3 regions of the Streptomyces sp. NPDC048269 genome follow, and region 2 is predicted to be linked to each of the others. Evidence: riboswitches for the same ligand, from Rfam matches in the RefSeq annotation. Region 2 holds a riboswitch; each other region holds the start of a gene.

What was found. Region 2 has a riboswitch for cyclic di-AMP ahead of AB0D48_RS05200 (M23 family metallopeptidase). Riboswitches for the same ligand answer to the same signal wherever they lie in the genome.
Positions count from the first base shown of each region.
Region 1: it holds a riboswitch for cyclic di-AMP, as region 2 does, so the genes downstream of both, AB0D48_RS19610 (transglycosylase family protein) here and AB0D48_RS05200 (M23 family metallopeptidase) in region 2, are expected to answer to the same signal.
Region 3: it holds a riboswitch for cyclic di-AMP, as region 2 does, so the genes downstream of both, AB0D48_RS05705 (LysM peptidoglycan-binding domain-containing M23 family metallopeptidase) here and AB0D48_RS05200 (M23 family metallopeptidase) in region 2, are expected to answer to the same signal.

Region 1 covers NZ_JBEZLW010000016.1:57,584-64,874, forward strand. The annotation lists gene eno (phosphopyruvate hydratase) at 1-987, opposite strand, end outside; gene AB0D48_RS19610 (transglycosylase family protein) at 1,270-1,968, opposite strand; cyclic di-AMP (ydaO/yuaA leader) riboswitch at 1,972-2,144, opposite strand; gene AB0D48_RS19615 (transglycosylase family protein) at 2,421-3,482, opposite strand; gene AB0D48_RS19620 (cytochrome P450) at 3,586-4,872, opposite strand; gene AB0D48_RS19625 (globin domain-containing protein) at 4,994-6,208, shown strand; gene AB0D48_RS19630 (nucleoside triphosphate pyrophosphohydrolase) at 6,231-7,214, opposite strand; gene AB0D48_RS19635 (SurA N-terminal domain-containing protein) at 7,271-7,291, opposite strand, start outside.
Region 2 covers NZ_JBEZLW010000003.1:252,398-259,688, reverse strand. The annotation lists gene AB0D48_RS05215 (DNA topoisomerase IV subunit A) at 1-1,345, opposite strand, end outside; gene AB0D48_RS05210 (pitrilysin family protein) at 1,537-2,907, shown strand; gene AB0D48_RS05205 (pitrilysin family protein) at 2,928-4,295, shown strand; cyclic di-AMP (ydaO/yuaA leader) riboswitch at 4,501-4,659, shown strand; gene AB0D48_RS05200 (M23 family metallopeptidase) at 4,673-5,476, shown strand; gene AB0D48_RS05195 (GntR family transcriptional regulator) at 5,670-6,347, shown strand; gene AB0D48_RS05190 (HPr family phosphocarrier protein) at 6,630-6,911, opposite strand; gene AB0D48_RS05185 (GNAT family N-acetyltransferase) at 7,096-7,291, shown strand, end outside.
Region 3 covers NZ_JBEZLW010000004.1:6,957-14,247, forward strand. The annotation lists gene AB0D48_RS05695 (MBL fold metallo-hydrolase) at 1-904, opposite strand, end outside; gene AB0D48_RS05700 (SGNH/GDSL hydrolase family protein) at 1,093-1,875, opposite strand; gene AB0D48_RS05705 (LysM peptidoglycan-binding domain-containing M23 family metallopeptidase) at 2,039-3,004, opposite strand; cyclic di-AMP (ydaO/yuaA leader) riboswitch at 3,009-3,216, opposite strand; gene AB0D48_RS05710 (tyrosine-protein phosphatase) at 3,507-4,298, shown strand; gene AB0D48_RS05715 (aspartate aminotransferase family protein) at 4,340-5,770, opposite strand; gene hpnH (adenosyl-hopene transferase HpnH) at 5,767-6,798, opposite strand; gene AB0D48_RS05725 (1-hydroxy-2-methyl-2-butenyl 4-diphosphate reductase) at 6,804-7,291, opposite strand, start outside.

The DNA of each region.
Region 1 (7,291 bases), on a different contig from region 2:
GCCCTCCTCGATGCCGCGGGCCAGGCGCTCGGGGTTGGTGACGAAGAGGTCGTCGCCGACGATCTGGACCTTGGTGCCCAGGCGGTCGGTGATGGTCTTCCAGCCGGCCCAGTCGTCCTCGAACAGCGGGTCCTCGATGGAGACCAGCGGGTACGCCTCGACGAGCTCGGCGTAGTAGTCGGTCATCTCGGCGGCCGAGCGGGACTGGCCCTCGAACTCGTACTTGCCGTCCTTGTAGAACTCGGACGCGGCGACGTCGAGCGCGAGCGCGATGTCCTTGCCCGGGGTGTAGCCGGCCTGCTTGATGGCCTCGACGATGAGGTCGAGCGCGGCACGGTTGGACTCCAGGTTCGGCGCGAAGCCGCCCTCGTCGCCCAGGCCGGTGGAGAGGCCCTTGGTGTGCAGGACCTTCTTGAGGGTGTGGTAGACCTCGGCACCCCAGCGCAGCGCCTCGGAGAAGGACTCCGCGCCGATCGGGGCGATCATGAACTCCTGGATGTCGACGTTGGAGTCGGCGTGCGACCCACCGTTGAGGATGTTCATCATCGGAACGGGCAGCAGGTGCGCGTTCGGGCCGCCGAGGTAGCGGAAGAGCGGAAGGTCCGAGGCCTCGGACGCGGCGTGCGCGACGGCGAGGGAGACGCCGAGGATGGCGTTGGCACCGAGCGAGCCCTTGTTGTCGGTGGCGTCCAGGTCGAACATGGCCTGGTCGATCAGCCGCTGCTCGGTGGCGTCGTAGCCGACGAGCTCCGGGCCGATCTGCTCGATGACGGCCAGGACGGCCTTCTCGACGCCCTTGCCGAAGTAACGGTTGGGGTCACCGTCACGCAGCTCGATGGCCTCGAATGCACCGGTGGAGGCGCCGGACGGAACTGCAGCACGGCCGGTGCTGCCATCGTCGAGGCCCACCTCGACCTCGACCGTGGGGTTGCCTCGGGAGTCCAGGATTTCCCGGGCTACGACGACGTCGATGGACGGCACGAGCATCTCCTTCTGGGATGTGACGCTGGGTGTGCGGTGGCGTCAGGCCGTGGGATGGCCTTGCCGACTAGAGCCTAACCGGCTCCGGGCACTGGGCCGGCCGACCGCCCGGGTCCTGGGACGAAAAAGGGCCCGAATACCCCTCTTCCATGACATAGGACTCTCGGTCTGCGCCGGATCACCGCGGTTCTGACGGCGCACGCGCCGCCGCCCGGCGCGTGGAGGGAGACGCGCCGGGCGGTGGGGATGGTGCGTGTGCCGTGACTGCTGCGGCTATTGCCGCAGTGTTCAGCTGAGCTTCAGCTTCTGACCCGGGAAGATCAGGTCGGCGTCCGAGACGATGTCCTTGTTCAGCTCGAAGAGCTTCTCCCAGCCGCCCTTGACGCCGTTGGCCTCGGCGATGCTGCCCAGGGTGTCGCCGGACTTGACCTCGTACGAGCCGTTGCCGGTCTTCGGGGCCGGCGCCTCGGAGCGCTCGGAGCGGGTGGTCGGAGCCGGGGCCTCGGAGCGCTTCGTCTCCTTCTTCGGCTCGGTCTTCTTCGGCTGGGTCTTCTTGGTCTCGGTCTTCTTCTCCGTCTGCTTCGGGGTGTCGGTCGTGCCACCGCCGGTGTAGGAGGAGTTCGACAGACCCACGCCGCAGGACGGCCAGGCGCCCTTGCCCTGGCCCTTGAGGACCTTCTCGGCGATGGCTATCTGCTGGGACTTCGAGGCCTGGTTGGCCTGCGCGGCGTACGACTTGCCGCCGTACGCGGCCCAGGTGGAGGACGAGAACTGCAGGCCGCCGTAGTAGCCGTTGCCCGTGTTGATGGCCCAGTTGCCGCCGGACTCGCACTGCGCGACGCGGTCCCACTCGGAAGCGGTGGCGGCGCTGGCGGAGCCCGCGGCCATCAGGGGGGCGGCGACGGCCACACCGGCGACACCGGCGAGCGTGACGATGCGGACGGCCTTGGAACCGCGGCGGTGCTTGCCCTTGCCGGAAAGCAGCATGGAGTTTCTCCTCACCGACGCCTACGAGGTGAGCTGTCGGGTTCGGGCGAGTGAGTTGCCCGGCCGTGCGACCTAGCGCACGTCTTAACCCCTAGCCGGTGGCGTGACCGTCTCTCAACGGCCGCTCCCGGCGCCTACCTTGGTTCCCCCGCTCCTGCCTTCGGCGCTTGACGCGACGACTGTTCCCTCCGTCCGCCGGCAGGATTCGGCGATGCGGTCGAAGGAGCTCGCGGTGGCGAGCGGTTCAGAAGGTAGACAGGTCTCTCCCCGATGTTCAACGACCGCCATCGGGGAGAAACGGCCCCTACTTGCGTCCCTTGTACGGGTGTTTGCGCAGGTGAGGGCGGGATTCGTGGAAGGCCCCGGACGGGACACGCCAGTTGACCGGAAGAGACACATGTCTCACTTGCAGAAAAGGGACAATCAACTCTTACCGGATGGCTGAAGTGCCCTTATTGCGCGGTTAGATCCAGGTTCTGACCGGGCTTGATCAGATCGGCATCCCCGCCGATGACCTGCTCATTGGCCTCGTAGAGCGCGTTCCAGCCGCCCTTGACGCCCTTGGCATCCGCGATGGCCGCCAGGCTGTCGCCCGCCTTCACGGTGTACGTGGGGTCCGACGCGGCATCAGATGTGACCGGCGCCTCGGGCGCGGGCGCTCCGCGGTGCTTGCCGCTGCCCTCGGCGACCGTGGTGGGCGGTGCGGTGGGGTCGGTGGAGGCGTCCGGGGTCCCGGGGGTGGCCGGTGCCGTCGGGTCCACGGGGTCCGTCGTGGCGCCCGGACTCGTGGGGGCCGTGGGATCGGCCGGGGGCAGGCCCGGGGTGGCGGGCGGCGTGGTGGGCGCGCTCGGGTCCACGGGGGCGGTCGGCGCACCCGGGTCCGCCGGGGTGGGGGCCGGGGTCGTCGGCTCGTCCGGCGCGGGCATGACGGGCAGTCCGAGGGACGGCGCGAGCGGGCCGTCGGGGAGCACGAACGACGGGCTGTCCGACGGGCTCGGGGCGGGCTGCGTGGGGGCGCCGAAGTCCGTGGACGGCTTGCCGGTCCCCGTCGAGGGCACGGTGGTGTCCGGCCGGGACGGCGTAGGGGCGGTCACCCCGGAGCCGCCGGGCAGGCCCGGGTCGACGGCCGCGGCGGGGCTCTGCCCGTCCAGACCGGCCGAGGCCGCGCACAGCGGCCAGGCCTGCGGGCCCTGGGAGGCCAGCACGCGCTCGGCCACGGCGATCTGCTGGGAACGGCTCGCCAGGTCGGCCCGCTCGGCGAAGTCGAGACCGCCCGCGCTCTGCCACTGGTCCTGGGTGAACTGGAGGCCGCCGTACTGGCCGCTGCCGTAGTTCGCGCTCCAGCTGCCGCCGCTCTCGCATTCGGCGACCTTGTCCCACGTGGAGGTGTCGGCCGCGGAGGCGTTGGTGGCGGCGAGGAGCGGCAGGGCCAGCGCGGAGCCTGTGACTCCTGCGGTGACGACTATCGCGGGCACCTGACGGGGGCGTCTGTGACGGCCGTTCCCGGAACGCATGAGGCTGCACCTTTCGCATAACGGCTGGGTAACGGCAGAACCTAGCGGCCTTCGAACGATTGTCACAACTCCGGTCGAAAACTGACTGTTGATCAGGCGGTGTTCAGATGTTTCGGGGTGTGAAGCGCACGGGAAGGGTGCGCAGGCCACGCATGATCAACCCGCCGCGCCAGCGCAGGTCTTCCGGCGGAACGGCGAGTTCCAGATCCGGCAGACGCGTGAGCAAAGTCGCAAGCGCCGTCTGTCCTTCAAGTCGCGCGAGCGGAGCGCCCAGGCAGTAGTGGATGCCGTGGCCGTATCCGAGGTGCTGGTTGTCGGTGCGGGAGAGGTCGAGGGTGTCCGGTTCGGCGAACCGCCCGGGGTCGCGGTCGGCGGCCGCGAGGACGACCAGGACCGGATCGCCGGCCGCGATCGACTGCCCGCCGAGGGTCAGCGGCTCGGTGGCGAACCGCCAGGTGGCAAGCTCCACCGGGCCGTCGTAGCGCAGGAGTTCCTCGATCCCGGTCTCCAGCAGGTCCCGCTCGCCCGCGGCGAGGGAGAGCTGGAGGCGCTCGCGCTCCCCGGGGTTCATGAAGAGGGAGTGGACGCCGTTTCCGATGAGGTTCACGGTCGTCTCGAAACCGGCGAAAAGCAGGATGAAAGCCATGGCGGTGGCCTCGGCCTCCGTGAGGTGGTCGCCGTGGTCGCTCGCCCGGATCAGGTCCGAGATCAGATCATTGCCCAGATCATCCCTTTTGCGATGGATGAGTTCCCCGAGGTAGGTCCGCATCTGCTTGACGGAGCGGGCGACCCCGCCGCGCGGACCGCCGCCGTGCCGGATCATCATCCCGGCCCAGTCCCGGAAGTCGTCCTGGTCCTCGCGCGGTACACCGAGCATCTCGCAGATGGCGTAGATGGGGAGCGGGAAGGCGAACTCGTGGATGAGGTCCGCCTCCCCCTTCTCCGAGAACCCGTCGATGAGGTGGTCGGTGAGCTCCTGCACGCGGGGGGTGAACTCGGCGACCCGGCGCGGGGTGAAGGCCTTCGACACCAGCCGCCGCAGCCTGGTGTGGTCCGGGGGGTCGATGTTGAGCAGGTGCGTCATCAGCTCCGCCTTGCGCTCCCCCGGGATCCCGGTCTTGCCCTTCGCGTGCGCGGGCTCCGCGTGGTGCGCCGGGTTCTTGCTGAGCCGCTGGTCGGCGAGGGCCTGACGGGCGTCCGCGTACCGGGTGACCAGCCAGGCCTCGACCCCACTGGGGAGCTTGGTGCGGTGCACCGGCGAGTGTTCGCGCAGCCAGGCGTAGGCCGGGTACGGATCGGTCGCGAACTCCCAGTCGAACAGGGTCGGTCCCTGGCGGGAAGGGGAGGCCGAAGGGGCGTCGGCGGGGTCTGCGGGGGTCTGCTCATGCACCTGCTGACCGTATCCCGGCACCCGGCCCAGATCCCATATGGGTGGTTCGTCGCGGCTGTCCGCAGATCAGCCATCGCTTGACCTCACGTTCCCCGGTGTTCCTACCTTCGGTCCTGTGGATGTGAGGATCTTGAAAAGCAGCTTCGCGGTGGTGGAGAGACGGGCCGAGCACGCGGTCAAGTTCTTCTACTCCCACCTGTTCTGGCACAACCCCGAAGTCCGTGAACTCTTCCCGGCCTCCTTCGAGGACATGGAGCGGCAGCGGGACCGGCTGTTCGCCGCGCTCACCCACGTGATCGCCCGCCTGGAGGACGTCGAGACCCTCGTCCCCTATCTCCGCGAGCTGGGCCGCGACCACCGCAAGTTCCAGGCCGGTCCCGAGCACTACGCGGCCGTGGGCGCGAGCCTGCTCGCCGCCCTCGCGGAGACGTCCGGAGCGGCGTGGACCCCGCCGGTGGAGAAGGCCTGGACCGAGGCGTACCAGGTGATCGCCGACGCGATGACGGCCGGCGCCGCGCAAGCCGAGGACCCGCCGTGGTGGGACGCGGAGGTCGTGCGCCACCTCCGGTACGGGGAGGACATCGGCGTGCTGACCCTGGAGCCGCACGCCCCCTTCCCCTATCTACCCGGCCAGTACACGAGCGTGAGCAGCGAGCGGGTCCCGAGGACCTGGCGCACGTACTCCATCGGCAACGCCCCCCGTCCCGAGGGCACTCTGGACCTTCACGTCAGCCGGATCGAGGGGGGACGGGTCAGCACCGCCCTGGTCCGCGACGTCCAGCCGGGCGACAGGCTGCGGCTCGCCTCCGCCGGCGGGCGGCTGACCTTCCGCCGAGAGGACCGCCCGGCCAGCCTCATCGCCGCCGGGACCGGCTGGGCGCCGGTCCGGGCCATGCTGGAGGATCTCGGGAAACACCCTCCCGATCAGGACATACGGCTCTTCGTGGTGGCGCGGGATCCCGCCCACCTCTACGACCGCCCGCTCATCGACGAGTACGCCGCCGCCTGCGACTGGCTCGGCGTCACCTACATCACGCCCGCGCCCGGGCAGCACCGCAACCAGGCCACCGACCGGCTGGCCACCGCGCTCTGCAACCGGGGCCTGTGGCCCGACCAGGACGTCTACCTCAGCGGGCCGCCGCAGTTCGTCGAGGAGACCTCGAACCTCCTGGAGGAACTGGGCGCCCGCCCCGGCCGGATCTTCCACGACTCCGTACCCGCCACCGGCACGGGCCACGGTCCCCACGGCCGCCCGCTGGGTTTCGGGGAGTGGTTCCTGGCCCGTCCGTCGCCGCACTGGCACAACCCCTCCGGCCGTGCGCCGGAGGAGTACTGAGAACGCTCACCGCTGCTGAGGGCTACTCGCCGACGCCCTCGGCGGCCCGGATCGAGTCCCGGTAGACGCGGGCCGCCGCGCGCAGCGCGGTCTCGGGGTCGATCCCCGCCGCCTCGGCGCGCGCCGCCAGCTCCAGCAGCTCGTACCCGATGCCCTCGCCGCGGGGCAGTTCCACGGCCAGCCCGCCCGTACGGACCCGGCCCGCGAGCTTGGCCGCGAGCGCGAGCCCCGGCTGGCCCACCGGAATCCCGTCCGTGACGGACGCACGCCGCTTCTCGGCCGCCTTGGTGCGCTGCCAGTGGGCGCTGACGTCCTCCGGGGTCTCGGCCTTCTCGTCGCCGAAGACGTGCGGGTGGCGGTGGATCAGCTTCGCCACGAGGGACCCGGCCACGTCGTCGATGGAGAACGCCTCGTCGGGATCCTCGTACTCCTGCGCGATCCGTGCGTGGAAGACCACCTGGAGCAGCACGTCACCGAGCTCCTCGCGCAGTTCCTCCCGGTCCCCGTCCTCGATCGCCTCGACCAGCTCGTACGCTTCCTCGATCGCGTACTTGGCGAGCCCCCGGTGGGTCTGCCGCGAGGTCCACGGGCACTCGCGCCGGACCCGGTCCATCACTTGGACCAGGTCGAGCAGGCGGGCCCCCGGCAGGTCGTACGAGCCGGGCAGCAGTTCCAGGTCGGGCATGGAGACCCGGCCCGAGCCGGCCAGGCGCGCCAGCCCGTCGGTGAGCCGCTGGTCGCCCTCGCCGCCCGGGAGCACCACGACGGTGCGGCCGCCGGCGCAGGCCTCGACCAGCGCCTGCGCCTCCGGGTTCTCGTGGACCACCTCCACGCCCGCCTCCCGCAGGTACGGGAGCTGCGGGTGGCCGGGGTCGGCGCAGACCACCCGGTCCGCGGCGTGCAGGGTCTGCCACGCGGGCCAGGAGAGCACGCCGGGGGCGACCCGGTGGCTGGTGGTCAGCAGGACGATGCGGCCGGTGGGCTCGGCTGGTACGTGGTCGGTCACCCTCCGAACCTACCTCCGTCCGCCGGCCTCCGGCCGGGAGGGGCCCCCGGGCGGTCTCAGGCTCCGGCGGGTGCCTG
Region 2 (7,291 bases):
TCCGGTCGAACTTGGTGAGCCGGCGCAGCGGGGTGTCCAGGATGTACTGGGTCTGGATCTCGCTCAGCGAGAACCGCTCCATCAGCCGGGCCTTGGCCTGCGCGGAGTTGTCGCTGTCCCGGATGAGCCGGATGACCTCGTCGATGTCGATGAGCGCCACCAGCAGGCCCTCGACCAGGTGCAGGCGGTCGCGGCGCTTGGTGCGGCGGAACTCGCTGCGCCGCCGGACGACCTCGAAGCGGTGGTCCAGGTAGACCTCCAGCAGCTCCTTGAGGCCGAGCGTCAGCGGCTGCCCGTCCACCAGGGCCACGTTGTTGATGCCGAAGGACTCCTCCATCGGCGTCAGCTTGTACAGCTGCTCCAGCACGGCCTCGGGGTGGAAGCCGTTCTTGATCTCGATGACGAGGCGCAGGCCGTGCGAGCGGTCGGTGAGGTCCTTGACGTCCGCGATGCCCTGGAGCTTCTTCGAGCCGACCAGGTCCTTGATCTTCGCGATGACCTTCTCGGGGCCGACCGTGAAGGGCAGTTCCGTGACGACCAGGCCCTTGCGGCGCGCCGTCACGTTCTCCACCGCCACCGTCGCGCGGATCTTGAACGTGCCGCGGCCGTTCTCGTAGGCGTCCTTGATGCCCGAGAGCCCGACGATCCGGCCGCCCGTGGGCAGGTCGGGACCCGGCACGAAGCGCATCAGCGCCTCCAGGTCCGCGTGCGGGTAGCGGATCAGGTGGCGGGCGGCCGCGATGACCTCGCCGAGGTTGTGCGGGGGCATGTTGGTGGCCATGCCGACCGCGATCCCGGACGCGCCGTTGACCAGCAGGTTCGGGTACGCGGCGGGCAGCGCGACCGGCTCCCGCTCCTGTCCGTCGTAGTTGGCGGTGAAGTCGACGGTGTCCTCGTCGATCGACTCCGTCATCAGTGACGTGGCGTCGGCCATCTTGCACTCGGTGTAACGCATCGCGGCCGGCGGGTCGTCGTTGCCGAGCGAACCGAAGTTGCCGTGGCCGTCCACCAGCGGCAGCCGCATGGAGAAGGGCTGGGCCATGCGCACGAGGGCGTCGTAGATCGACGCGTCACCGTGCGGGTGGAGCTTGCCCATGACCTCGCCGACGACACGGGCGCACTTCACGTACCCGCGGTCCGGGCGCAGACCCATCTCGTTCATCTGGTACACGATGCGGCGGTGCACCGGCTTCATGCCGTCCCGGGCGTCGGGCAGGGCACGGGAGTAGATCACCGAGTACGCGTACTCGAGGAAGGAGCCCTGCATTTCGTCGACGACGTCGATGTCGAGGATCTTCTCCTCGAAATCCTCCGGCGGCGGGGTCTTCGTGCTGCGGCGGGCCATCGCTGCGCGGCTCCTTAACCAAGAATGAGTGTGCTGGGGGGTCTGACGCGGACCATTGTGGCCCGAGGCACCGACAACGCCGACTCCGACCCAGGGTGTGACCCGGGAACTTATCCGGCGGTCGACGCGCTTGCATACAGTGGCAGGTCTGACAGAAATCTCTGCATCGCGATCGAAGGGACCACATGCCCATGGGTCACACGGCCACAGCCCAGGCCGGCTCCGGCGGCCTGACAGCAACCGAACACCGGCTGGCCAACGGCTTGCGCGTGGTGCTTTCCGAGGACCACCTGACCCCGGTCGCCGCGGTATGCCTCTGGTACGACGTCGGCTCGCGCCACGAAGTCAAGGGACGAACCGGCCTGGCTCACCTCTTCGAGCACCTGATGTTCCAGGGCTCGGCGAGCGTACCGGGCAACGGGCACTTCGAGCTGGTCCAGGGTGCCGGCGGCTCCCTGAACGGCACCACCAGCTTCGAGCGCACCAACTACTTCGAGACGATGCCGACCCACCAGCTGGAGCTCGCGCTGTGGCTGGAGGCGGACCGCATGGGCTCGCTGCTGGCCGCCCTGGACGACGAGTCCATGGAGAACCAGCGCGACGTCGTCAAGAACGAGCGCCGCCAGCGGTACGACAACGTCCCGTACGGCACGGCCTTCGAGAAGCTGACCGCCCTCGCGTACCCCGAGGGCCACCCGTACCACCACACCCCGATCGGCTCGATGGCCGATCTGGACGCCGCGTCCCTGGAGGACGCCCGCGCCTTCTTCCGTACGTACTACGCGCCCAACAACGCGGTGCTGTCGGTGGTCGGCGACATCGACCCGGAGCGCACGCTCGCCTGGATCGAGAAGTACTTCGGCACCATCCCCTCCCACGACGGCAAGCATCCTCCCCGTGACGGCTCGCTGCCCGACGTCATCGGCCGGGAGCTGCGCGAGGAGATCGTCGAGGAGGTCCCGGCGCGTGCGCTGATGGCTGCCTACCGGCTCCCGCACGACGGCACCCGCGAGTGCGACGCCGCCGACGTGGCGCTGACCGTCCTGGGCGGCGGCGAGTCCTCGCGGCTCCACAACCGCCTGGTGCGCCGCGACCAGACGGCCGTCGCGGCCGGCTTCGGCATGCTGCGCCTGGCCGGAGCGCCCTCGCTGGGCTGGCTGGACGTCAAGACGTCCGGCGGGGTCGAGGTGCCCGACATCGAGGCGGCCGTCGACGAGGAGCTCGCGCGGTTCGCCGCCGAGGGCCCGACGGCCGAGGAGATGGAGCGCGCCCAGGCACAGCTGGAGCGCGAGTGGCTGGACCGGCTGAGCACGGTCGCGGGCCGCGCCGACGAACTGTGCCGCTTCGCGGTGCTCTTCGGTGACCCGCAGCTGGCCCTGACCGCCGTCCGGCGCGTCCTCGACGTCACCGCCGAGGAAGTGCAGGCCGTGGCCGCGGCCCGGCTGCGCCCGGACAACCGCGCGGTGCTGGTCTACGAGCCGATCGCCGCGGACGACGCCGCCGACGAGTCCGACGAGTCCGACGAGAACGACGCGAACGAGAACGAGGGGGCGGAGCAGTGAGCGACACCGCAGCCGTCACGATGACCTTCCACCCGCGCCCCGAGGCCGGGGAACCGCAGCCGTGGGCGTTCCCGGCCCCCGACCGCTCGGTCCTGGCCAACGGCCTGACCCTGTTGCGCTGCCACCGTCCGGGCCAGCAGGTGATCGCGGTCGAGGTCAACCTCGCCGCGCCGCTGGACGCCGAGCCGGAGGGCCTGGACGGCGTGGCCACGATCATGGCCCGCGCGCTGTCCGAGGGCACCGACAAGCACTCCGCCGAGGAGTTCGCGGCCGAGCTGGAGCGCTGCGGCGCCACCCTCGACGCGCACGCCGACCACCCGGGCCTGCGGGTCTCCCTGGAGGTCCCGGCCTCCCGGCTGCCCAAGGCGCTCGGCCTGCTCGCCGAGGCCCTGCGCGCGCCGGCCTTCGCCGACGCCGAGGTCGACCGTCTGGTGCGCAACCGGCTCGACGAGATCCCGCACGAGCTGGCCAACCCGCAGCGCCGCGCCGCCAAGCAGCTCTCCAAGGAGCTGTTCCCGGCCTCCCTGCGGATGTCCCGCCCGCGCCAGGGCACCGAGGAGACGGTCGCCCGGATCGACTCCGCGGCCGTACGCGCCTTCTACGAGGCCCACGTACGCCCCGCCACGGCCACCGCGGTGGTCGTCGGCGACCTGACCGGCATCGACCTCGACGCCGTGCTCGCGGACACCCTGGGCGCCTGGACGGGCGGCACCGCCGAGCCCCTCCCGGTGCCGCCCGTGACCGCCGACGACACCGGCCGCGTGGTCATCGTGGACCGGCCCGGCGCGGTCCAGACGCAGCTGCTGATCGGCCGGATCGGGCCGGACCGGCACGACCGGGTCTGGGCGGCCCAGGTGCTCGGCACGTACTGCCTGGGCGGCACCCTGACCTCCCGCCTGGACAAGGTGCTGCGCGAGGAGAAGGGGTACACCTACGGCGTGCGCGCCTTCGGCCAGGTGCTGCGCTCGACCGCCGACGGCAAGGGCGCCTCGATGCTCGCCATCAGCGGCTCCGTGGACACCCCGAACACCGGCCCGGCGCTGGAGGACCTCTGGAAGGTGCTGCGCACCCTCGCGGAGGGCGGCCTGACCGATGCCGAACGGGACGTGGCGGTGCAGAACTTGGTGGGCGTGGCCCCGCTGAAGTTCGAGACGGCCGCCTCGGTCGCCGGAACCCTCGCCGACCAGGTCGAGCAGGAGCTGCCGGACGACTACCAGGCGCAGTTGTACGCGCGGCTCGCCGAAACCGGGACGGTGGAGGCGACTTCGGCGGTCGTGCAGGCCTTCCCGGCGGACCGGCTGGTCACCGTCCTGGTGGGCGACGCGGCGCAGATCGAGGCGCCGGTGCGCGCCCTCGGGATCGGCGACGTGAGCGTCGTCAGCAACTGACGTAATCCGTCGGCCAACTGACCGGCACGAAGAGGGGCTCTGGCGGGCTTGTCCGCCGGGGCCCTTTTTGTCCGTTAGGCGGAGAGGTTGCTTTATGTGGTGTGGCGTACGCAACAAAAAGGCGTGTCTGTTTGGCGATTGACTGATGATCCGCCTAGCGTCACCCGTGCTGTCCGTCAGTTGTACCCGCCGCATCCGTGGCACCGGGCAGCGATCGCCGAGTCCCCGTCAGGCGCGAGCCTGGGGAGCCGGGGACCCACATGCGTCCCTGGGGTGAATCGGGCCGCCTCGCAAGAGGAGGCCCGTAGGAGACCTTCCTGCTCCGAACCCGTCAGCTAACCCGGTAGGCGAGAAGGAAGGAAAGGATCAGCCCCTTCATGGCGTTTGGCAGTCGTCCCGCCGGCTCCGGTAAGCACCGTGGTTCCAGCCGTCTGAGCCGCAAGACCGCCGGTTACGCCGGCATAGCCGCCCTCGCCACCACTGGTGTCGTCGGCTCCCTCGCCGCCCCGGCCTTCGCCGCCGACAACGGCGACCACCACTCCGCCCAGGACAACGCGCTCGGCGCCGTCGTCGTGGCCGAGGACCTCCAGGGCGACATCCAGGACCAGGCCGCGTCCCAGCAGCGCGCCGCGGAGCACGCCGCAGCCCAGGCGCAGGCCGAGGCCGACGCCAAGCAGCGGGCCTCCGAGGCCAAGCGCCTCGCCGAGGCCAAGGCGAAGGCCGAGCGCGAAGCCGCCGAGCGCGCGGCCCGCGAGGAGGAGCGCAAGCGCCTCAACACCTTCGTGGCGCCGGTCGACGGCTCGTACGTCAGCACGCAGTACAAGGCGGGCGGCGGCATGTGGTCCTCCGGCAGCCACACCGGCATCGACTTCCACGCCGCCTCCGGCACCTCCGTCCACGCGGTGGGCGCCGGCGTCGTCGTCGAGGCCGGCTGGGGCGGCGCGTACGGCAACAACGTCGTCATCAAGCACAACGACGGCACGTACACCCAGTACGGGCACATGTCCTCGCTGAGCGTCTCCGCCGGCCAGCAGGTCACCGCCGGCCAGCAGATCGGCCTGTCGGGCTCCACGGGCAACTCCAGCGGCCCGCACCTGCACTTCGAGGCCCGCACCGGTGCCGACTACGGCTCGGACATCGACCCGATCGCGTACCTGCGCTCGCACGACGTCAGCCTCTGATCCGCGGCGCACCGCGCGACACCGCTCCACCGAAGGCCCCGGCTCCCCGAGCCGGGGCCTTCGCGGTGCTCCGCCGGGTAAATGTTTCGCATTTCCGGCCGCTCTCGGAAATTATCGTGTGTTGCAATAGAGTCGCAGCACGCACATGCGTGTCCATTGAGCGTGGCAGTCGGAAATAGGCGGAGGTCCGGTCTTGCGTATTCCTGCGCACGCGGTATGCACGGCAATTCGTGACGACATCGTCTCCGGGGTCTTCGAACCGGGCGGCAGGCTGACCGAGGAGGTGCTGGCCCGCCGGTACGGAGTCTCGCGCGTCCCGGTGCGCGAGGCGCTGCGGACCCTGGAGTCCGAGGGATTCGTGACCACGCGGCGCCACGCGGGCGCCTGTGTGGCCGAGCCGACCGATCAGGAGGCGGCCGACCTCCTGGAACTGCGGATGCTGCTGGAGCCCCTGGCGGCCGCCAGGGCGGCCCGGCGGCGCACGGAGGCCCACCTCAAGGTGCTGCGCGGGCTGGTCAGGCTGGGCCAGGAGCGGGCCAGGCGGGGCCAGGGCGAGGATCTGCGGTCCCTGGGCGGCTGGTTCCACGAGACGCTCGCGCAGGCCTCCGGGAGCCCCGGGCTGATCGCGCTGCTCACGCAGATGCGGCACAAGGTGGCGTGGATGTACGTGGTGGAGGCGCCGGCCCGGCCGGTGGAGTCGTGGGCGGAGCACGGGGCGATCGTGGACGCGGTGGCGCGGGGGGACGCGGAGCGGGCCCGGACGCTGACCGCGGTCCACGCCGACCGGGCGGAGGCCGCGCACCGGCCGCGGCTCCGGTCGGCCGTGAGCACTACGCAACCTGCCGTAAACATGGCGAGCGGCAGGCATTAACAGGGCTCGTGTACAAAGAGGCGTATCCGGGGGACGCTGCCTGAATTTCCGGGGGGCGTGCATGTGCTGCGCCTAATTCCTGCGGAGCCGAATTATCGCGCTGCCCTGCCGTGTTTTCGTGCTTCCGGTATTTCGCGCCGGGTTTCTCCGTGCTGCCGTGTTTTCGTCTCGTCTTCGGTATTCCGTCGACCCCGAGCCGGATCCGGAAACCACGGAGCCGCGGCCCCGGGGTGGTGGGGCCGCGGCGTCCGCGGGCGTACTGCGTGGGTCGAACCCGAAGGGTCAGACGGTCTCGGGGAGCTCCTCGAGGCCCTCGGCGACCAGCTTCGCGAGGCGGTCCAGCGCGGCCTCCGCGCCGTCGGCCTCGGACGCGAGGACGATCTCCTCGCCGCCCTGGGCGCCCAGACCCAGAACCGCCAGCATGGAGGCGGCGTTGACGGGGTCGCCGCCGGCCTTGGCGATGGTCACCGGGACGCCGGAAGCGGTCGTCGCACGGACGAAGATCGAGGCGGGACGAGCGTGCAGGCCCTCGGCCCAGCCGACGTTGACGCGGCGCTCTGCCATGGTGATGCCCTTCAGGTTCTTACGGTTGTCTAGACCAGTCTCTCACGACGCCCGGAATGCTCCGACCGGCCTTCGGCCCGGATGTGCTGCCGTTCGGCCTTCCCCAGCTTGCACCGTTTTGTCCCGGCTTGCCTAATGCGCCGCGCGAGCACTGTCCGGCCGTTCCCGGCCGTAAGGTAGGCCCATGACCACCGAGTCGGACCCCTCGTACCCGGCCCACTGGGAAGCGGACGTCGTCCTGCGCGACGGCGGCACCGCCCGGATCAGGCCCATCACCACCGCGGACGCGGGCCGGCTGGTCAGCTTCTACGAGCAGGTCTCCGACGAGTCGAAGTACTACCGCTTCTTCGCCCCCTACCCCCGGCTCTCCGACCGCGACG
Region 3 (7,291 bases), on a different contig from region 2:
CGCCCTGGAGGTCGAGGTGGGCGCGCATGCCTTCCTCGGGCGTCATGTGGATGTCGGGCCAGTACTCCGAGTACGCCCCGATCTGGATCATGGTGGCGTCGAACGGCCCGTGCTCGGCGCCGATCTCCTCGAAGCCGGGGAAGTATCCGGTGTCACCGCTGTGGTAGATGCGGTGCTCGTCACCGGCGACGACCCAGGAAGCCCACAGGGTGTTCTGCTGGTTGCGCAGCCCGCGTCCGCAGAAGTGCCGGGCAGGGGTCGCCGTCAGCGACAGCCCGGCGACCTTGGTGCTCTCGTTCCAGTCCAGCTCGCGGAGCCTGTGGGCCGGAACGCCCCAGCGCTCCAGGTGCGCGCCGACGCCCAGCGGGACGGCGAAGACGGTGTCCGTACCGGCCAGCGCCTTGATCGTCGGCAGGTCGAGGTGGTCGTAGTGGTCGTGCGAGATGACCACCACGTCGGCCGTGCCCAGCGAGGCCAGCGGCACCGGCACGGGGTGCAGACGCTTGGGGCCGGCGAAGGGGAAAGGGGAGCACCGCTCACCCCACACCGGATCGAACAGCACGCGCCGTCCGTCGATCTCGGCGAGCACGCTGGAGTGCCCCATCCAGGTGAGCCGCAGGCCGCTCACGGGCGGCTTGGCCAGCTCCGCGAGGGTCGTCGGGTACACGGGGATCGGCGCGCCGGGATTGCGCCTGAGCCGCTGCTCCTTGTGGAAGTAGATCTTGGCGAACTCCGCCATCGACCCCGAGGGTCTGGTCCGGGCCCCGACCGGATTCTGGAAGACGCCGTCGGCGAAGTTCGGCGAGCGGTGGATCCGCTCCAGCCGGGCACCGGACGGGTCCGCGCCGAAGGCTTCGGGCCGCAGGGCGCGCAGCCGGGGACGCAGGGGACGGGAGCCGGTCAAAGCGCCTCCTGGGAGGGTGGGGTCAGGACGGTCGTCGGTCTACGACCATCCCAACGCACATGTACCCCGAAGGATTCCGCTTGTGGCCCCCGTCGTCGGTGGCGCCCCCGCCTCCACCTCTGCCTCCCCGCCCCCTCTGCCTCAGCCCCCTGTGCCTCAGCCTCCCCGCCCCCCTATGCCTCTGCCGCCTAGAGCGGAAGCAGGTCGGGTCGCTTCGCCTCCACGTGGTCCCCGGAGGACTCCCCGCGCAGCCGCCGGCCGATCCACGGCACCAGGTGCTCGCGCGCCCACTGGATGTTGTCCCGGGTCACGTCCACCGACCCGCGCGGCCGCTGCAGCGGCCACGGCTGGTCGGGGTCGGTGGGCACCTCCAGCCCCAGCACCTGGGCGGCGCGCAGCGCGACCCGTGTGTGCCCCTCGGGCGAGAGGTGCAGCCGGTCGGCGTCCCAGGCCCGCCGGTCCTGTACGGACTTGAGCGACCAGAGGTCGAGCACCGGGCAGTCGTAGCGGTCGGCGATGGCGCGGACGTGCGCGCTGTACGTCGCCACCTTGCCGCGGAGGTGCTTGAGGACCGGCATGCCCCGGGTGTCGAAGCCGGTGGTGATCATGACGTGGCCGATGGCCCCGGTGAGGTCGGCGACGGCGGCCTCGAACCGTTCCGCCACGTCATCGGGGTCGCTGCCGGGCCGGATGATGTCGTTGCCGCCCGCGCAGAAGGTCACGAGGTCCGGCGCGAGCTCCTTGGCCCGCGGGACCTGTTCGGCCACGATCTGGTCGAGGAGCCGGCCGCGCACGGCCAGGTTCGCGTAGCGGAAGTCGTGCTCGTCACGCTGGTCGGCCAGGAGCACGGCGAGCCGGTCCGCCCAGCCGAGAAAAGAATCCCCGGGTCCCGGGTCCCCCACGCCCTCGGTGAAGCTGTCCCCGATCGCCGCGTACGAGCCGATGGTCTTGAGTGTCGTCGTCGCTGCCACAGGACGACATCCTTCACTCCCGTACACGACCTACGCCAACGTAAGCAGGGGTTGACGGACCGTGATCTTTACCACGCGGGGGATAAGGAATACGTACACGTGAGGCCGGGACCCCCCTCGGGCCCCGGCCTCACGTGTGCCGGCGTTCCGACGGCGGGTGCCGTCAGATGCTCACGCCCTTCGAGCGGAGGTAGGCGAGCGGGTCTATGTCCGAGCCGTAGGACGGGCCCGTGCGGATCTCGAAGTGGAGGTGCGGGCCGGTCGAGTTGCCGGTGGAGCCGGAGAGACCGATGCGCTGGCCGCCGGTGACGCTCTGGCCCGCCGAGACGGACAGCTGGGAGAGGTGCCCGTACTGCGAGTAGGTGCCGTCCGCGTGCTGGATGATGACCTCGTTGCCGTACGCGCCGGCCCAGCCGGCCGAGACCACGGTGCCCGCGCCGACGGCCTTGACGGTGGTGCCGGAGCTCGCGATGAAGTCGACGCCGGTGTGGTAGCCGGAGGACCACATGCTGCCCGCCACCTTGTACTGGGTGGAGATCCCGCCGCTCACCGGGGCGACGAAGCCGGAGGCCGACTGCTGCGCGGCCGGCGCCTCGGCGGCGGAGTCCTGCTGCGCCGCCGCGGCCTTCTCGGCAGTCTTCTCAGCGGGCTTCGGGGCGGACTTCGGAGCCGGCTTCGGAGCGGCCTTGCGGGCCGGGGCGGGGGCGGGGGCGGAGTCGACCGGGGCGGCGGCCGGAGCCGCCTCGCCCTTCGCGCCGAGGGTCAGCTTCAGGCCGGGGTGGATGAGGGAGGGGTTGGTGCCGACGGCCTCGCGGTTGTCGGCGTACAGCCGTTCCCATCCGCCGGAGAGGTGGCGCTCGGCGGCGATCTTGGAGAGGTAGTCGCCCGGCACGACCGTGTAGACGGTCGGCGCGGCCTCCACGGCGGCGGGCGCGGCCTGGAGCGAGAGGGGAAGCTGCGGGGCCACGGCGGGGCCCGCGACCGGCAGGGCGGCCGGAGCACCGGCCGCGTGGGCACCGGCGGCGCCCATCAGGGGCAGCGCGAGCGCCGCACCACCGGTGCCTGCGACGGCGAGGCCGCGAGCCATGGAACGGGACTTGGGACGGCGGTGCTTGCCCTTTGCAGACATGGCGAATTCCTCTCCGTCGCCTGCGAGGTGAGCTGTCGGGTTCGGACTGGAGATGTCCGGCCGTCCATGTGCGGAACATGTACGACTTCACCCCGAGCCGTCCCGGAACAAAGATCCGGGGCAGCGGCTTACCTGGTTCCCCCGCTCCTGCCGCGCGCGTGAATAGTCGGGTGCGGTTTCCGGGCAGTGGCAGGATTCGGCGGTCCACCCGGATCGATCGCGAAGGTAATCCCATAAGGCGGTACGCAACAAGCCGTGAATTCCCTGACGGAATCACAGGGATGAAGGACCGACGGAATTCCGGTCACCCTGCGTCCATTCCCCACCGCCAACAACCGCCCCGGCCGGGCCATTCGTCTTTTGTGATCAGGCACGCACGGTCACCGTATGATCTGGCTCACGGGGACGTGTCCGATCTCGCCGCTGTTTATGGCAAGTTGGCGCCAAGTGGCGTAATTCGGACAGATGGACAGGCGCCCCACGACGAAGCGGAGGAGTTCCCTTGACCCAGCAGATACAGGAGCCGGAGTTGTCCGGTGTGCGCAATTTCCGCGATGTGGGTGGATTGCCGACTTCTGATGGACGAAGGGTCAAGACGGGACAACTATTCCGAAGCGGACATCTCGCACATGCCACGGAAACCGATGCAGAGTTCCTCGCCTCGCTCGGTCTCCACACCGTTTTCGACTTCCGCAACAACGCCGACCACGCCCTGGAGGGGCCGGACGTCGAGCTGCCCGGCGTGCAGAACGTCAACATCCCGCTCTCGGATCCGGCCGACGGCCGGGAGTTCTGGAAGATGGTCCGCGACGGCGACCTCGACCAGCTCCGCTCGATCCTGGGCGACGGGAAGGCCGCGGCCCGGATGGCGAACTCGTACCGCGGGATCATCAAGCACCGCACCGCCGAGCACGGCCGGGTGGTGCACGCCCTCGCCGAGGACAGCGTCCCCGCCCTCCTGCACTGCGCGGCGGGCAAGGACCGGGCGGGCCTGTCGATCGCCGTCACCCTGCTCGCGCTGCGCGTCGAGCGGGAGGCGATCGTGGCGGACTACCTGGAGTCGAACGCCCCGCACCGCCGCTACCGGGTACGCCGCAGCGGCGCGTCGGCCGAGGCCCGCTCCCCCGAGGTGATGGAGCTGCTCGCCCCGCTCTTCGACGCCCGCGCCGAGTACCTGGAGGCGGCCTTCGAAACCATCGACGAGCACTGGGGCGGCGTGGACCGCTACCTGGCGGAGGGTCTCGGGCTCACGCCCGAGACCCTCGGCCGGCTGCGGGACCGGCTGCTCGACTGACGACGGCGAGGCAGGCCGTCACGGATGCCGACGGCCTGCCGTCACCGGTTGCCGACGGCCTGCTTCACCAGGATCCTGCCGAAGTCCCACATCAGCCCCGACCCGCCGTGCGCCTCGTCCATGACGTCCCGGAAAGCGCCGACGAACCGGTCGACGTCCCGCTCGTCCACGATCAGCGGCGGGATGAGCTTGATCACTTCCAGGTGGTCCCCGGACACCTGTGTGAGGATGCGGTGCTTCTGCAGCAGCGGCACCACGACCATCTGCGCGAAGAGCCCCTTGCGGGCGGCCTGCAGCATGGTCCACCGGCTGCGCAGTCCCAGCGAGGACGGCCGGCCGAACTCGATGCCGATCATCAGGCCGCGCCCCCGCACCTCGTGCAGCAGCTCGTACTCGTCCACCAGGGCCGCGAGCCGCCCGCGCAGCAGGTCGCCCATCGCCCGGGCGTTGGCCACGACCTCTTCGTCCTCCATGACCGAGAGCACCGCCAGCCCGGCCGCCATCGCCTGCGCGTTGGAGCCGAAGCTCGCGGAGTGCACGAGGACCCGGTCCATGGACGAGTAGACCTTCTTGAAGATCCAGTCCTTGCCCAGGGTGGCACCGACCGGCACGTAGCCGCCCGACAGCGCCTTGGCCACGCACACCAGGTCCGGCTCCACGCCCGGCTCGTGCTGGTACGCGTAGAAGTCCCCGGTACGTCCGAGGCCGGTCTGCACCTCGTCCGCGATCAGCAGCGCCTTGTGCCGGTGCAGCAGCTCCTGCGCGGCGAGCAGGAATCCGGGCGGTGCGGCGAGCACGCCCTTGCCCTGGACCGGCTCGACGACGAAGGCGGCCACGTCCCCGCGCTTCAGCTCCCGCTCCAGGGCCGCCAGATCCCCCAGCGTGATCTTCGTGTCGGGGAGCAGCGGCGCGAAGCCGTCCCGGAAGCCGCCCTCGCCGTTGACCGAGAGCGACCCCGTCGTGAGCCCGTGGAAGGCGTGGTCGCAGTAGAGGATCCTGGGCCGCCCGGTGGCGTACCGGGCGAACTTCAGGGCCGTCTCCACCGCCTCGGTGCCGCTGTTGCCGAAGAAGACCCGGTCCAGGTGGGGGCTGTACGAGAGCAGCTTCTCCGCGAGCAGCCCGGGCAGCGGCTGGCAGTCGAAGCGGGTGAGGTCGGCGAGCTGGGCGTCCAGGACGTCGTGCAGGGCGCGGCGGACCACCGGGTGGTGCCGGCCCAGGCCCATCACGCCGAACCCGGCCAGCATGTCGAGGTAGTCGTTGCCCTCCGCGTCCCAGAAGTGGGCGCCCTCGGCCCGCTCGTAGACCTTGTCGAAGCCGATGGTGTGCAGCATCCGGGGCAGTTGGTGGTTGAGGTGCCGGGCGTGCAGCTCGTACCGCTCGCCGCCGCGCTCGGCCAGCAGGGCGCCGAGGTCGAAGCCCTTGCCCCGGCCCCGCTTCCCCTGTTCCTCCAGGCCCCGTCCGGCCGGGCTCATGCCGGCTTCTCCCGGCTCCCGCCGATCGTCTCCCGGGCCGCCCGCAGGGACTCCTTGAGGGAGCCCATGGTGGCGAGGACCGCGGTGGGCTCGTAGCCGCAGTGCGCCATGCAGTTCGCGCAGCGCGGGTCCTTGCCGCGGCCGTACTTGCTCCAGTCGGTGTCGTTGATCAGTTCCCGGTACGTGGGCACGTAGCCGTCGCTCATCAGGTAGCAGGGGCGCTGCCAGCCGAAGAGGGAGTAATTCGGAATGGCCCAGGCCGTGCAGGGGAAATCGGCCTTTCCTTCCAGGAAGTCCAGGAAGAGCGGCGAGTGGTTGAGCCGCCAGCGCCTGCGGTTGCCGCCCGCGAAGGCTTTCCTGAAGAGCTCGCGGGTCTGTTCGACACCGAGGAAGTGTTCCTGGTCGGGGGCCTTTTCGTAGGCATAGGCAGGCGAGATCATCATCTCGTCCACCTGCAGGTCGTCATTGAGGTAGTTGAGTACCTCGATGATCGTCTGCGGGGTGTCCGTGTTGAAGAAAGTGGAGTTGGTGGTCACCCGGAACCCGCGCCTCTTCGCCTCCTTGATGGCTGCGACGGCCTCGTCGAAGACACCTTCCTTGGCCACGGATTCGTCGTGGCGCTCGCGCAGACCGTCGATGTGCACGGCGAAGGCGAAATACGGAGAAGGGGTGAACTTCTCGATCTTCTTGCGCAGCAGCAGCGCGTTGGTGCAGAGGAAAACGTACTTCCGCCGCGCCACCAATTGGCGCACGATCTCGTGGATCTGCGGGTGCATCAAGGGCTCGCCGCCCGCGATGGACACCATGGGCGCGCCGGACTCCAGTACGGCGCCGACCGCCTGGGCGACCGGCATGCGCTGCTTGAGAACCCCGGCCGGGTGCTGGATCTTCCCGCACCCTTCACAGGCCAGGTTGCAGGCGTAGAGCGGTTCCAGCTCGACGATCAGCGGGAACTTCTCACGCTTGCGCAGCTTCTGTTCGAGAAGATAGGTCCCGACCCTGATGGTCTGGCGCAGCGGCATGGCCATCTGGCTCACCTCCTGGGGAGCAGCAAAGAACGGTGCCATTCGTAAAACGCGGGCAGTACGGCACGCAGTACACGGAAGGCCGATATTCCACCGCGGACGGTGCCGATACGGACGAGCTCGTGCTCCGGAGCGTCCACGATCACCCGGACGGCCGCAACCGGGCGGCCGCCGCCCCGGGTGGCGGTCCACAGGGTGGCCGCGGACTCCATGTCGACGGCGATGGCGCCGGTGGCGCGCAGGTGCGCGCGCTCCTGGCCGCGGACGACGTGGTCGGATCCGGTCAGTGCGCCGGTGTGCACGGTCCGGCCGGGGGCGGCCCGGGCCAGTGCCTCGGCGAGCAGGGTGGTCCCGGTGCACGGGACGGTACCGTGCGGGTCCCGGGTCTCCACGGCGACGACCAGGTCGCCGGGGTGCATGCCGGGGACGAGCCCGGCGCAGAAGCCGGTCGCGAGGACGGCGGCCCCATCCGTTCCCGGCCGCTCCAGGGCCCGGC